Regions from separate parts of the Sulfuricella sp. genome, predicted to be linked through region 3. Evidence: predicted binding sites of a transcription regulator. Region 3 holds the regulator's gene; each other region holds the start of a gene.

Region 1 (3,275 bases), on a different contig from region 3:
GGCACGGGCGGAGAGATTCAAACGCGCAATCGCCTGCTTCAACAACCCTTCCCCGGCCGCGTCGGGCCGGCAGAATTGATCGATCTCCTGCGTGGACAGCAGGGCATTGGCTTTGCCCTGCCGCGCCAGCTGTCGGCCATAGGCGGCTTCCACGCGAACCTGAATGGCCGCGCTGGGCTCGCCCGCTCCGTGGCAGGTGAGATCGCTCTCAGGCAAGGCGGGAACCTCAATCTGCAAGTCGATGCGGTCGAGCAACGGGCCGGAGATTTTTCCACGATAGCGCGCCACCTGGTCCGGGGTGCAGCGGCATTTCCCGCCGGGGTGGCCGAGATAGCCGCAGGGGCAGGGATTCATCGCGGCCACCAGTTGAAAGCGCGCCGGGAAATCAGCCTGGTGGGCGGCGCGGGAAATGGTGATGCGTCCCGATTCGAGCGGTTCGCGCAGCGCCTCCAGCACGGGGCGCGCAAACTCCGGCAGTTCGTCGAGAAACAGCACCCCGTGGTGCGCCAGGGAGATCTCGCCGGGGCGCGGGTTGCCGCCGCCTCCCACCAGCGCCGGGCCGGAAGCGGAATGATGAGGGGAACGAAAAGGCCGCTGCTTCCAGTGCTCGATTTTGAACCCGCCGTTCAGCGATTGAAGCGCCGCGGATTCCAGCGCCTGGGTCTCGGTCATGGCCGGCAGAATGCCGGACAGCCGCGCCGCCAGCATGGTCTTGCCAGTGCCCGGCGGACCTGCCATCAAAATGCTGTGTGCTCCGGCAGCGGCGATCTCGAGCGCGCGCTTGGCATGGGCCTGCCCCTTCACCTCGCTGAAATCGGGATAGCTCCGCTGGCTTGCCGCGGGGGCTTCCTGCCATCGGGCAAGCAGCTGCCGACCGGTCAGGTGGGCACAGACTTCGAGCAGCGAACTGGCCGGATAAATTTTCGCTTCTTCCACCAAAGCGGCCTCGGCGGCATTCTCGGCAGGGAGAATGAAGGCGCGCCCGTCCTGGCTGGCTTTGCAGGTCATCGCCAGCGCCCCGCGTATCGGGCGCAGTGCGCCCGTCAGGGCCAGCTCGCCGGCAAACTCGTAGTGCGCCAGATCATTTAAGGGAATCTGCCCTGATGCCGCCAGGATGCCGAGCGCGATCGGCAGGTCGAAGCGGCCGCTTTCCTTGGGCAAGTCGGCAGGCGCAAGATTGACGGTGATACGGCGGGCGGGGAATTCGAACTGGGCATTGAGCAGGGCGGAGCGCACCCTGTCCTTGCTCTCCTTCACCTCGATCTCGGGCAGTCCGACCAGGTTGAAACTGGGCAGCCCGTTGGACAGGTGCACCTCGACCGTCACCAGCGGCGCCTCCATGCCGGCCAATGCCCGGCTGTACAAGACCGCCAGGCCCATGGCTTACCCCTGGCTAGCGCCGGATTTTTTCTCTATCTCGGCGACCTTGGCTTCCAGCGCCTCCAGCTTTTCGCGCGTCTTGAGCAGTACAGCCTGCTGCACGTCGAATTCCTCGCGCGTCACCAGATCCAGCTTGGCGAACACTCCTTGCAGCACGGCGCGCAGGTTCTTTTCCAGGTCCTTGGCCGGACTATCGGCCAGCGCCTGGCCAAGCTTGCCGCTGATTTCTTCAAACATCTTTTGGCCCAACATCATGAATTGCCCCTTATTTAAGCTTGAATCTTTTCAGTGTACCAAAATGAGACCGCCCGAACACGCGCACTTTTTTGGTGCACTTAACCGCCAGGCTGACTCAAAGCGGTGCCAAGCCTGCATATCCAACCCACAAAAAAACGATATCATATTGAATATACAATAAATAATTATCCTGGCACGGCAAATGCTATGGGGTACAGCGAGGCTTATCTCATTTCACTTGAAAGGAAAATATCATGCGTAAAATTTCTCAAGCACTGGTTCTTGCCGGCACCATAGCTCTACCTTCTTTCATGATCGCTTCGTCGGCAGGCGCGGCCGAAGACAGCACGCCCTCGCAACATATCGGTCATGAACTACCAAAGCCTCCGGAGCCCCCCGCGCCGGCCTATACCGTTACCGCCAACATCAGCCTGGTCAGCGAATACCGCTTCCGCGGCATCGACCAGACCTGGGGCAAGCCGGCTCTGCAAGGCGGAGTGGACTACGCCCATGCCGGCGGCTGGTACGCCGGCCTGTGGGGCTCCAACGTGAGCAGCAACAGCTATCCCGGCGGCAGTCTCGAACTGGACTACTACGCCGGCTACAACGGCAAGTTCAGCGACGATTTTGGCTGGACCGTGGGTGGCTACGGCTATTACTACCCCGGCGCCAACTTCAATAAGGCCGCCACGCCAGGTGCCGACCAAAAATTCGACAACTTCGAACTCAACGCCGGCCTGAGCTGGAAGTGGATCAGCTACAAGCTGTCCTATGCCACTACCGACTACTTCGGCGCCAACACCAGTACCGGTTACACCAGCGACACCAAGGGCACCCTGTACCATGACGTGTCGGTCAACTACCCGCTCATGGACGACCTCACCCTCGGCTTCCACGTCGGCCGCACCGATGTCAAAGCCGTGACCGTCGGCGGCGTCAATCCGGACTACACTGACTACAAGCTATCCCTGGCCAAGACCTTCAAGGATGGCTGGAACATTTCCGCCGCCTACGTGAAATCGTCCAACGACGCTTTCTTCAAGAACACCGCCTCGCTCGCCAACAGCGACACCCGCGACCTGAACAAGGGCGTCCTGGTGCTGCAAGCCGGGCGGACATTCTAAACCAGCGAGAAAAGGAGCCGACATGAAACTGGTCACTGCAATCATCAAGCCGTTCAAGCTCGACGAAGTGCGCGAGGCGCTTTCCGCCATCGGCGTACAGGGCATCACCGTCACCGAGGTAAAAGGGTTCGGACGGCAAAAAGGCCACACCGAACTGTACCGCGGCGCCGAATACGTCGTCGATTTTTTGCCGAAAGTCAAAATCGAGGCGGCGATCAAGGAAGACATGGTCGACCAGGTGATCGAGGCCATCGAAAAATCCGCCAAGACCGGCAAAATCGGTGACGGCAAGGTTTTCGTCTTTAATCTGGAACAGGTCGTCCGCATCCGCACCGGCGAATCCGGCCCGGATGCTCTTTAGACAAGGGAGAAACATGATGAAAAAATTGTTGAGTATGCTCGCCTTGCTGGGGATGCTGGGGTTCTCCGGCCTGACCCTGGCCGAGGAAGCGGCTGCACCGACTGACGCCAAGCCGGCTGCAACCGCGCCTGAAGCTGCAACCCCTGCAGCAACACCGGCGGTCGCTCCGGCAG
Region 2 (3,275 bases), on a different contig from region 3:
CCCCGTCGGTGTCGGAGGGCGGGCCTTCGACGATGCCCTGCAGCATGTAGCGGCGGATGCCGCGGCGGCAGGTGGCGCCGACATCCGCCGGTTTGGATTTGAGCCAGGCGGCAAAGGCGTCGGCTGCCGCCACCTGGTTCCAGCCGCCGCTGTCCAGGATCGCCTGGCCGAGATACAGGGACATCTCGGTGTCGTCCGTCACCTGGCCTGGCTTGAGGCGCAACCAGCCGCCTCCGGTGATTTCGCGGTGGGTGCCGTACTGCGCCTTGATTTCCCGCGGCATCAGGAATTCCACCGTGGCGCCCAGGGCGTCGCCACAGGCCAGGCCTAGGTAGGCGCCCAGCGCCCTGCTGTGCAGGAGCGCCGGTGATGGGGAATGGGTAATGGGTGATGAATGCGTCATCAAAAATAACTCATCGTTACCCGGTAATCGCCGCCGATCACCAGATACTCCCCCTCGCCTTTGAGCGGATGTCCGGCCAGCAGGCCATTGAAGAACAGTACTTTCACTAACGGCACCCTGGATTCAAGGATGATGTCGCCGAATTCGTCGGCGATGTAGCGATTGGCGGTGAACGAAACCAGGTTGTTCTGGCGGATCACGGCAGTGCGCTTGTCGATGCGTTCGATCACCCGGTGTTCGTCGAAATTGTTGATGCCGCGGTACAGGGTGATGTGCCTGCGCCCCGGCGCCAGCCACCGCGCCAGCATCCACTGGCAGAACTCGTAGAGGATGTCGAGTTGCAGGCTGATGCTGTTGTTGTGGAATCGGCTCGACATTTTTTGCTCGACGTAGGCGATCCAGGCAGGCGAGGGAAATCGGCCCAGCTTCTCCTTGTGGAAGATGGGCAGCAGGCCGAAGCGGCTTTCCACCCAGCCTTTCAGCACTGCCCCCTCAGGGCCGTTGGAGTCGAACCCCCAGCCTTCCAGCAGACGCCGGTAGCTGGAACGGAAGCGCCGCTTGCCGCCGCCTTCGTCGCCCGCCAGCGCGGTCCCGCCCAGCCCGAACAGCATGCCCATGTAATGCTCGAACATCCCGCCGGCCTCGGCGGAGTTAGTCGCCTTGGCCAGCATCTCGAAAAACGGCCGGTTCAACTCCTGCACGCCGCCGATCGACAGCGCCAGCGGGTAGTCGTTGAAGGCGGCACTGGCTAGGAGGCCGGTGGGGATGCCCACCAGGTTGGTGCTGTGGCCTTTGAAATTGTCGGTTTTGCCATCCATGGCGAGGGGTACAGCAATTTTTGTTCCTAACACTGGCCAAGGTTTGATTTTTTACCGCAGAGGCGCGGAGGCGCAGAGAAAGGCAAAGCATTGGAATGCCGTCAAATAAGGCTATCAGGAAAGCTCTTCTCTGCGCCTCCGCGCCTCCGCGCCTCTGCGGTTCATGTTGTCTGGTGTGGGAATTCGAAGACTTCCCGACATCGCCATCCTGTTTGTCGGCTTTGCGACACAAGTCTGCCATACCCTGATAATCGACAATTGTATTTTATAAACATTGTGTTAGCAGATTTATTCGGGGTATGGCACAGGCTTTGCGTAGTGTCTGGTGCAGGCAGCTGATTCAGCCCGGCCGTGGTGGCGAATAAGAAGACATATCAATGCGTTGCGGAGTTTTTGCGGGACTTGGCACAGTGGTTGCATAAGCGTTGAACAAGGCAGGTTGCATAACAAGCGAACCGAACCGGATTCTTAATTTTTGACGAAGGAGAAACAGATGGGCGCACTTAGACAAATCGCTTTTTACGGCAAGGGGGGGATCGGCAAGTCCACCACTTCCCAAAACACCCTGGCGGCTCTGGCCGAAATGGGCCAGAAAATCCTCATCGTCGGCTGCGACCCCAAGGCCGACTCCACCCGTTTGATCCTGCACGCCAAGGCGCAGGACACGGTGCTCTCCCTGGCCGCCGAAGCAGGCAGCGTGGAAGATCTGGAAATCGAGGACGTAATGAAGTTCGGCTATCGCGACATCAAGTGCGCAGAGTCCGGTGGGCCTGAACCTGGAGTAGGTTGCGCCGGTCGCGGTGTGATCACTGCCATCAACTTCCTCGAAGAGAATGGCGCTTACGAAGGCATGGACTACGTTTCTTACGACGTGCTCGGCGACGTGGTGTGCGGCGGTTTCGCCATGCCCATCCGCGAGAACAAGGCGCAGGAAATCTACATCGTGATGTCCGGCGAGATGATGGCGATGTATGCCGCCAACAACATCTCCAAGGGCATTCTCAAGTACGCCAACGCCGGCGGAGTGCGTCTGGGCGGGCTGATCTGCAACGAGCGCCAGACCGACAAGGAACTGGAGCTGGCCGAAGCCCTGGCGAAGAAGCTGAACACCACGCTGATCCACTTCGTGCCGCGCGACAACGTGGTCCAGCACGCCGAACTGCGCCGCATGACGGTGCTGGAATATGCGCCGGATTCGAAGCAGGCTGAAGAGTACCGTCAGCTTGCCCAGAAAATCCATGCCAACGCCGGCAAGGGCACCATCCCGACTCCGATCACCATGGACGAGCTGGAAGATCTGCTGCTTGAGTTCGGCGTGATGGAGGCAGTGGACGAGTCCATCGTCGGCAAGGCGGCTGCGGCGTAACAGGTTCAACCGCAGAGGCGCAGAGACGCAGAGAAAAACAAAGAGCCGGTGCAATCCTCCGCGCCTCCGCGTCTCTGCGGTGAAAGATATCGAAATAAGGAGTTCGAAATGACTATAGACGTCAAAGCCAGAAACAAGGAAGTGATCGAGGAAGTGCTCTCGGCCTATCCGGAAAAATCCGCCAAGAAGCGCGTCAAGCACCTCGGCGTGCATGAAGAAGGCAAGCCCGATTGCGGCGTGAAATCCAACATCAAGTCGTTGCCCGGCGTGATGACCGTCCGCGGTTGCGCTTACGCCGGTTCCAAGGGTGTGGTGTGGGGCCCGATCAAGGACATGGTTCACATCAGCCACGGCCCGGTGGGCTGCGGCCAGTATTCCTGGGCGTCGCGCCGCAACTACTTCATCGGCGTGACCGGCGTGAACGCCTTCGGCACCATGCAGTTCACCTCCGATTTCCAGGAAAAGGACATCGTGTTCGGCGGCGACAAGAAGCTGGACAAGCTGATGGACGAAGTCGAGGCCCTGTTCCCGCTGAACAACGGCTTGTCGGTGCAGTCCGAGTGCCCGATCGGCCTGATCGGCGACGACATCGAAGCGGTGTCGAAGAAGAAGGCCAAGCAGATCAACAAGACCATCGTGCCGGTGCGCTGCGAGGGCTTCCGCGGGGTGTCCCAGTCCCTCGGTCACC
Region 3 (3,275 bases):
CGCCGCTGCCGCGGGTCGGGCCGCCGTTCATTTCCTTGTGCTTGACGATCTGGCGGTCGAGCTTGTCCACCAGGCTGTCGATGGCGGCGTACATGTCGGCATCCTCGGATTTAACGAAAATATCCTTGCCGCTGACGTGAACGTTTACTTCGGCTTTCTGGGCCAGTTTTTCGACGGAGAGAATGACGTTGACGTCAATGACTTGGTCGAAGTGGCGGGTAACCCTGCCGAGCTTGTCGGTGACGTAATCGCGGATGGCGGGGGTCACTTCAACGTGGTGGCCGGTAACATTGAGGTTCATTTGAGGCTCCTTCGGGTTGATATTGGATGTTAAAGGGATAGAAGAGTCTATAAACGGACAACCAGAACATTCTGGCTGCACTGGCGGGCGCGCTGCTGCGTTGCCGTCCGCTTGCATGGAATGGCCATGCGGCGCGTCCAGCGTCTTGCATCGCATCCCGCCAGCACATCCATAATTGTCCAGGTTATCCATTTACAGACTCTTTCGGAAACTGACCGCGGGAATTTGCATGGACTCGCGGTACTTTGCTACGGTGCGCCGGGCAACGACGATGCCCTGTTTTGCCAGAATATCTGCAAGCTGGCTGTCGGAAAGAGGTTTTTGCGGGGTTTCTGCCGCCACCAGCTGTTTTATCAGCGCACGGATGGCCGTGGAGGAGCAGGCGCCACCGGTTTCCGTGGCGCAGGAACTGCCGAAAAAATATTTGAGTTCGAAAACGCCGCGCGGGGTGAACATGTACTTCTGTGTGGTGACGCGCGAGATGGTGGATTCATGCAGCTCGACGGCTTCAGCGATCTCTCTCAGCACCAGGGGGCGCATGGCCACTGCACCGTGTTCGAAGAAATTCCGCTGGCGCTCGACGATGGCCTGGGAAACACGCAGGATGGTCTCGAAGCGCTGCTGGATGTTCTTGATCATCCATTTCGCTTCCTGCATCTGACTCGACAGGTGCTGCCCGCTGCTATCGCGGTTGCGCCGCAGAATATCGGCGTACATGCGATTGATGCGCAGCTTGGGCATGACCTCCGGGTTCAGGGTGGCGACCCATTGCCCCTTGACCTTCTTTACCTCGACGTCGTGCTGGATGTAGCGCGTGTCCAGGTTGGCGAAGGTGGCGCCGGGGCGCGGATTGAGGCTGGTGATCAGGCTCTGGGTGGCACGCAGTCCGTCGTCGTCGAGGCGCAGCAATTTCTTCAGTTTGGTGAAATCGCGCGCAGCCAGCAGGTTAATGTGGTGCTTCGCGAGGGAAAGCGCTTGCTCTCTGTATGGAGTTTCAGGCGGAAGGGTTTCGAGCTGCAAGGCCAGGCACTCCCCCAAATCCCGTGCGCCGACACCAGGCGGGTCGAGGTTTTGCAGGTGGCATAGCGCAGTATGCAGCTCGATCGGTTCGATTTCCAGTTCGGGCGGCAACAGCGCGGCGAGTTCATCGAGGTTCTGGGTGAGATAGCCGTCTTCGTCGAGGGCATCGATCAGCAAGGCGACAATTCGCTTGTCGTGTTCGGACAGCGAAGTGAGGCCTAACTGCCAGTTGAGGTGGTCGCGCAGATCCACCGCTTCGGCACGTTGCGAAGAGTAGTCGCTATCCTCTTCGTCGTCGTGCGCAGTCCAGGGGCTATCCTGATCCCAATCGCTTTCGGTAAGGGGGGCGGGTTCAGCGGGTGTCGCGTCGGTAGCGCTGCTGGAGGTGGGCTGAGTAGAGAACTCGTCCGGCTTGCCGCCGGCATCGGCTACTTCCTCGCTTTCCGTATCGCCTGTGCTTTCCACCCGTTCGAGGAAGGGATTTTCCTGGGTGAAGGCGTCCAGTTCCTGGTCAAGTTCCAGCGTCGACAGCTGGAGCAGCCGGATGGACTGCTGCAGCTGAGGCGTCAGGGTCAGGTGTTGCGAAAGTTTGAGTTGTAGGCTGTGCTTCATGTATTTGTTCCCGGGAGAATGTAGGCACGGTTCCTGGAGCGGGTTCGCCGCTACATCCGGAAGTGTTCTCCCAGGTAAACTTTTCTTACATTTTCATTATAAACGATTTCATCCGGATTTCCGCTGGCCAGCACCTCGCCGTCATTGATAATGTAGGCGCGATCGCAAATTCCCAGGGTTTCCCGTACGTTGTGATCGGTGATCAGCACGCCGATATTCTGTGAAGTAAGGAAGCGGATGATTTTCTGGATATCGATCACGGCGATAGGGTCAACCCCGGCAAAGGGCTCGTCCAGCAGGATGAAGCGCGGCTGGGTGGCGAGTGCACGGGCGATTTCCACCCGGCGGCGCTCGCCGCCGGAGAGGGAAAGCGCCGGGTTGTTGCGCAGGTGGTTGATATGCAGCTCGTGCAGCAGATCGTCCAGGCGCTGTTCGACCTGCCCCGGTTCAAGCGTTTGCAGCTCCAGGATCGCCCGGATGTTTTCGGACACCGTCAGCTTGCGGAAGATCGATGCTTCCTGAGGCAGGTAACTCAAGCCCAGCCGGGAGCGGCGGTGGATCGGCAGGCGGCTCAGTTCTTCGCCGTCCAGGCGGATGCTGCCGCCATCCAGCGGCACCAGTCCCACCATCATGTAGAAGCTGGTGGTCTTGCCCGCGCCATTCGGCCCGAGCAACCCGACCACTTCGCCGCTGGACACATCCAGCGAAACGTTTTTCACTACCTGGCGCGATTTGTAGCGCTTTTTCAGGCCCTGGACGATCAGTTCACTCATATAAATGCAGTCCGTAGGAGCGAGTTTGGCCGCGATAGATTCGCGGGTAAGCCCGCTCCTACTCTTCTCGTGGATTGGCGATACTTTCGGCGGGTTTCAGCTTGCTGGGAGACGGGGCGGGGGCGTCGGTTTTCTTTTTCGGCTGTATCACCGTGCGAACCCGACCGCGCGGGTTGCTGGCCGTGGCGGTTTCCTTGCCTCCGATCACCTGGAAGAATTCGGTCTTGCCATCATAGGAAATATAGTTTCCATGTGCTTCATCCAGACCGCGCTTCATGCGCGCCTGATTGAAAAGCTGTACCAAATCCTTCCTCTGATCGTATTCGATGCGCAGGGCATAGCCTTCAATGTATTCGTCGTAGCCTTCGCGCTTCTGCCTGAAACTGGCCAGGTTGCCGTAAGCCGTCCCGAGCTGGAAACCTTCGGCATCCTCAGTGACCACCAGCTTATCGGCGAGGATTCGCAGCGTGCCCTGGGTGAGGATGACATTGCCTTCGTAAATGCTGATTTTCTTGGCATCATCCACAGTGGCGGTATCCGACTCCAGGTTAATGGGCTTGTCCCGATCC

Evidence for each region. Region 3 encodes sigma-54, which starts transcription at its own class of promoters, with help from an activator protein. Its sites were predicted from a motif close to TGGCACNNTTCCTGCT; they were not measured.
Region 1: VMV64_RS09890 (TorF family putative porin) is a predicted target of sigma-54. The motif match lies at 1,809-1,824, and genes of this name have one in related genera.
Region 2: nifH (nitrogenase iron protein) is a predicted target of sigma-54. The motif match lies at 1,625-1,640, and genes of this name have one in related genera.

What each region holds. Positions count from the first base shown of each region.
Region 1 is NZ_DATKTK010000045.1:22,888-26,162, forward strand. Features, by position in the region: gene VMV64_RS09880 (YifB family Mg chelatase-like AAA ATPase) at 1-1,380, opposite strand, end outside; gene VMV64_RS09885 (accessory factor UbiK family protein) at 1,384-1,635, opposite strand; gene VMV64_RS09890 (TorF family putative porin) at 1,872-2,741, shown strand; gene glnK (P-II family nitrogen regulator) at 2,764-3,102, shown strand; gene VMV64_RS09900 (ammonium transporter) at 3,119-3,275, shown strand, end outside.
Region 2 is NZ_DATKTK010000056.1:382,978-386,252, forward strand. Features, by position in the region: gene draG (ADP-ribosyl-[dinitrogen reductase] hydrolase) at 1-403, opposite strand, end outside; gene VMV64_RS14255 (NAD(+)--dinitrogen-reductase ADP-D-ribosyltransferase) at 403-1,221, opposite strand; gene nifH (nitrogenase iron protein) at 1,715-2,587, shown strand; gene nifD (nitrogenase molybdenum-iron protein alpha chain) at 2,696-3,275, shown strand, end outside.
Region 3 is NZ_DATKTK010000032.1:7,346-10,620, forward strand. Features, by position in the region: gene hpf (ribosome hibernation-promoting factor, HPF/YfiA family) at 1-301, opposite strand, end outside; gene VMV64_RS06620 (RNA polymerase factor sigma-54) at 494-1,933, opposite strand; gene lptB (LPS export ABC transporter ATP-binding protein) at 1,984-2,706, opposite strand; gene lptA (lipopolysaccharide transport periplasmic protein LptA) at 2,765-3,275, opposite strand, start outside.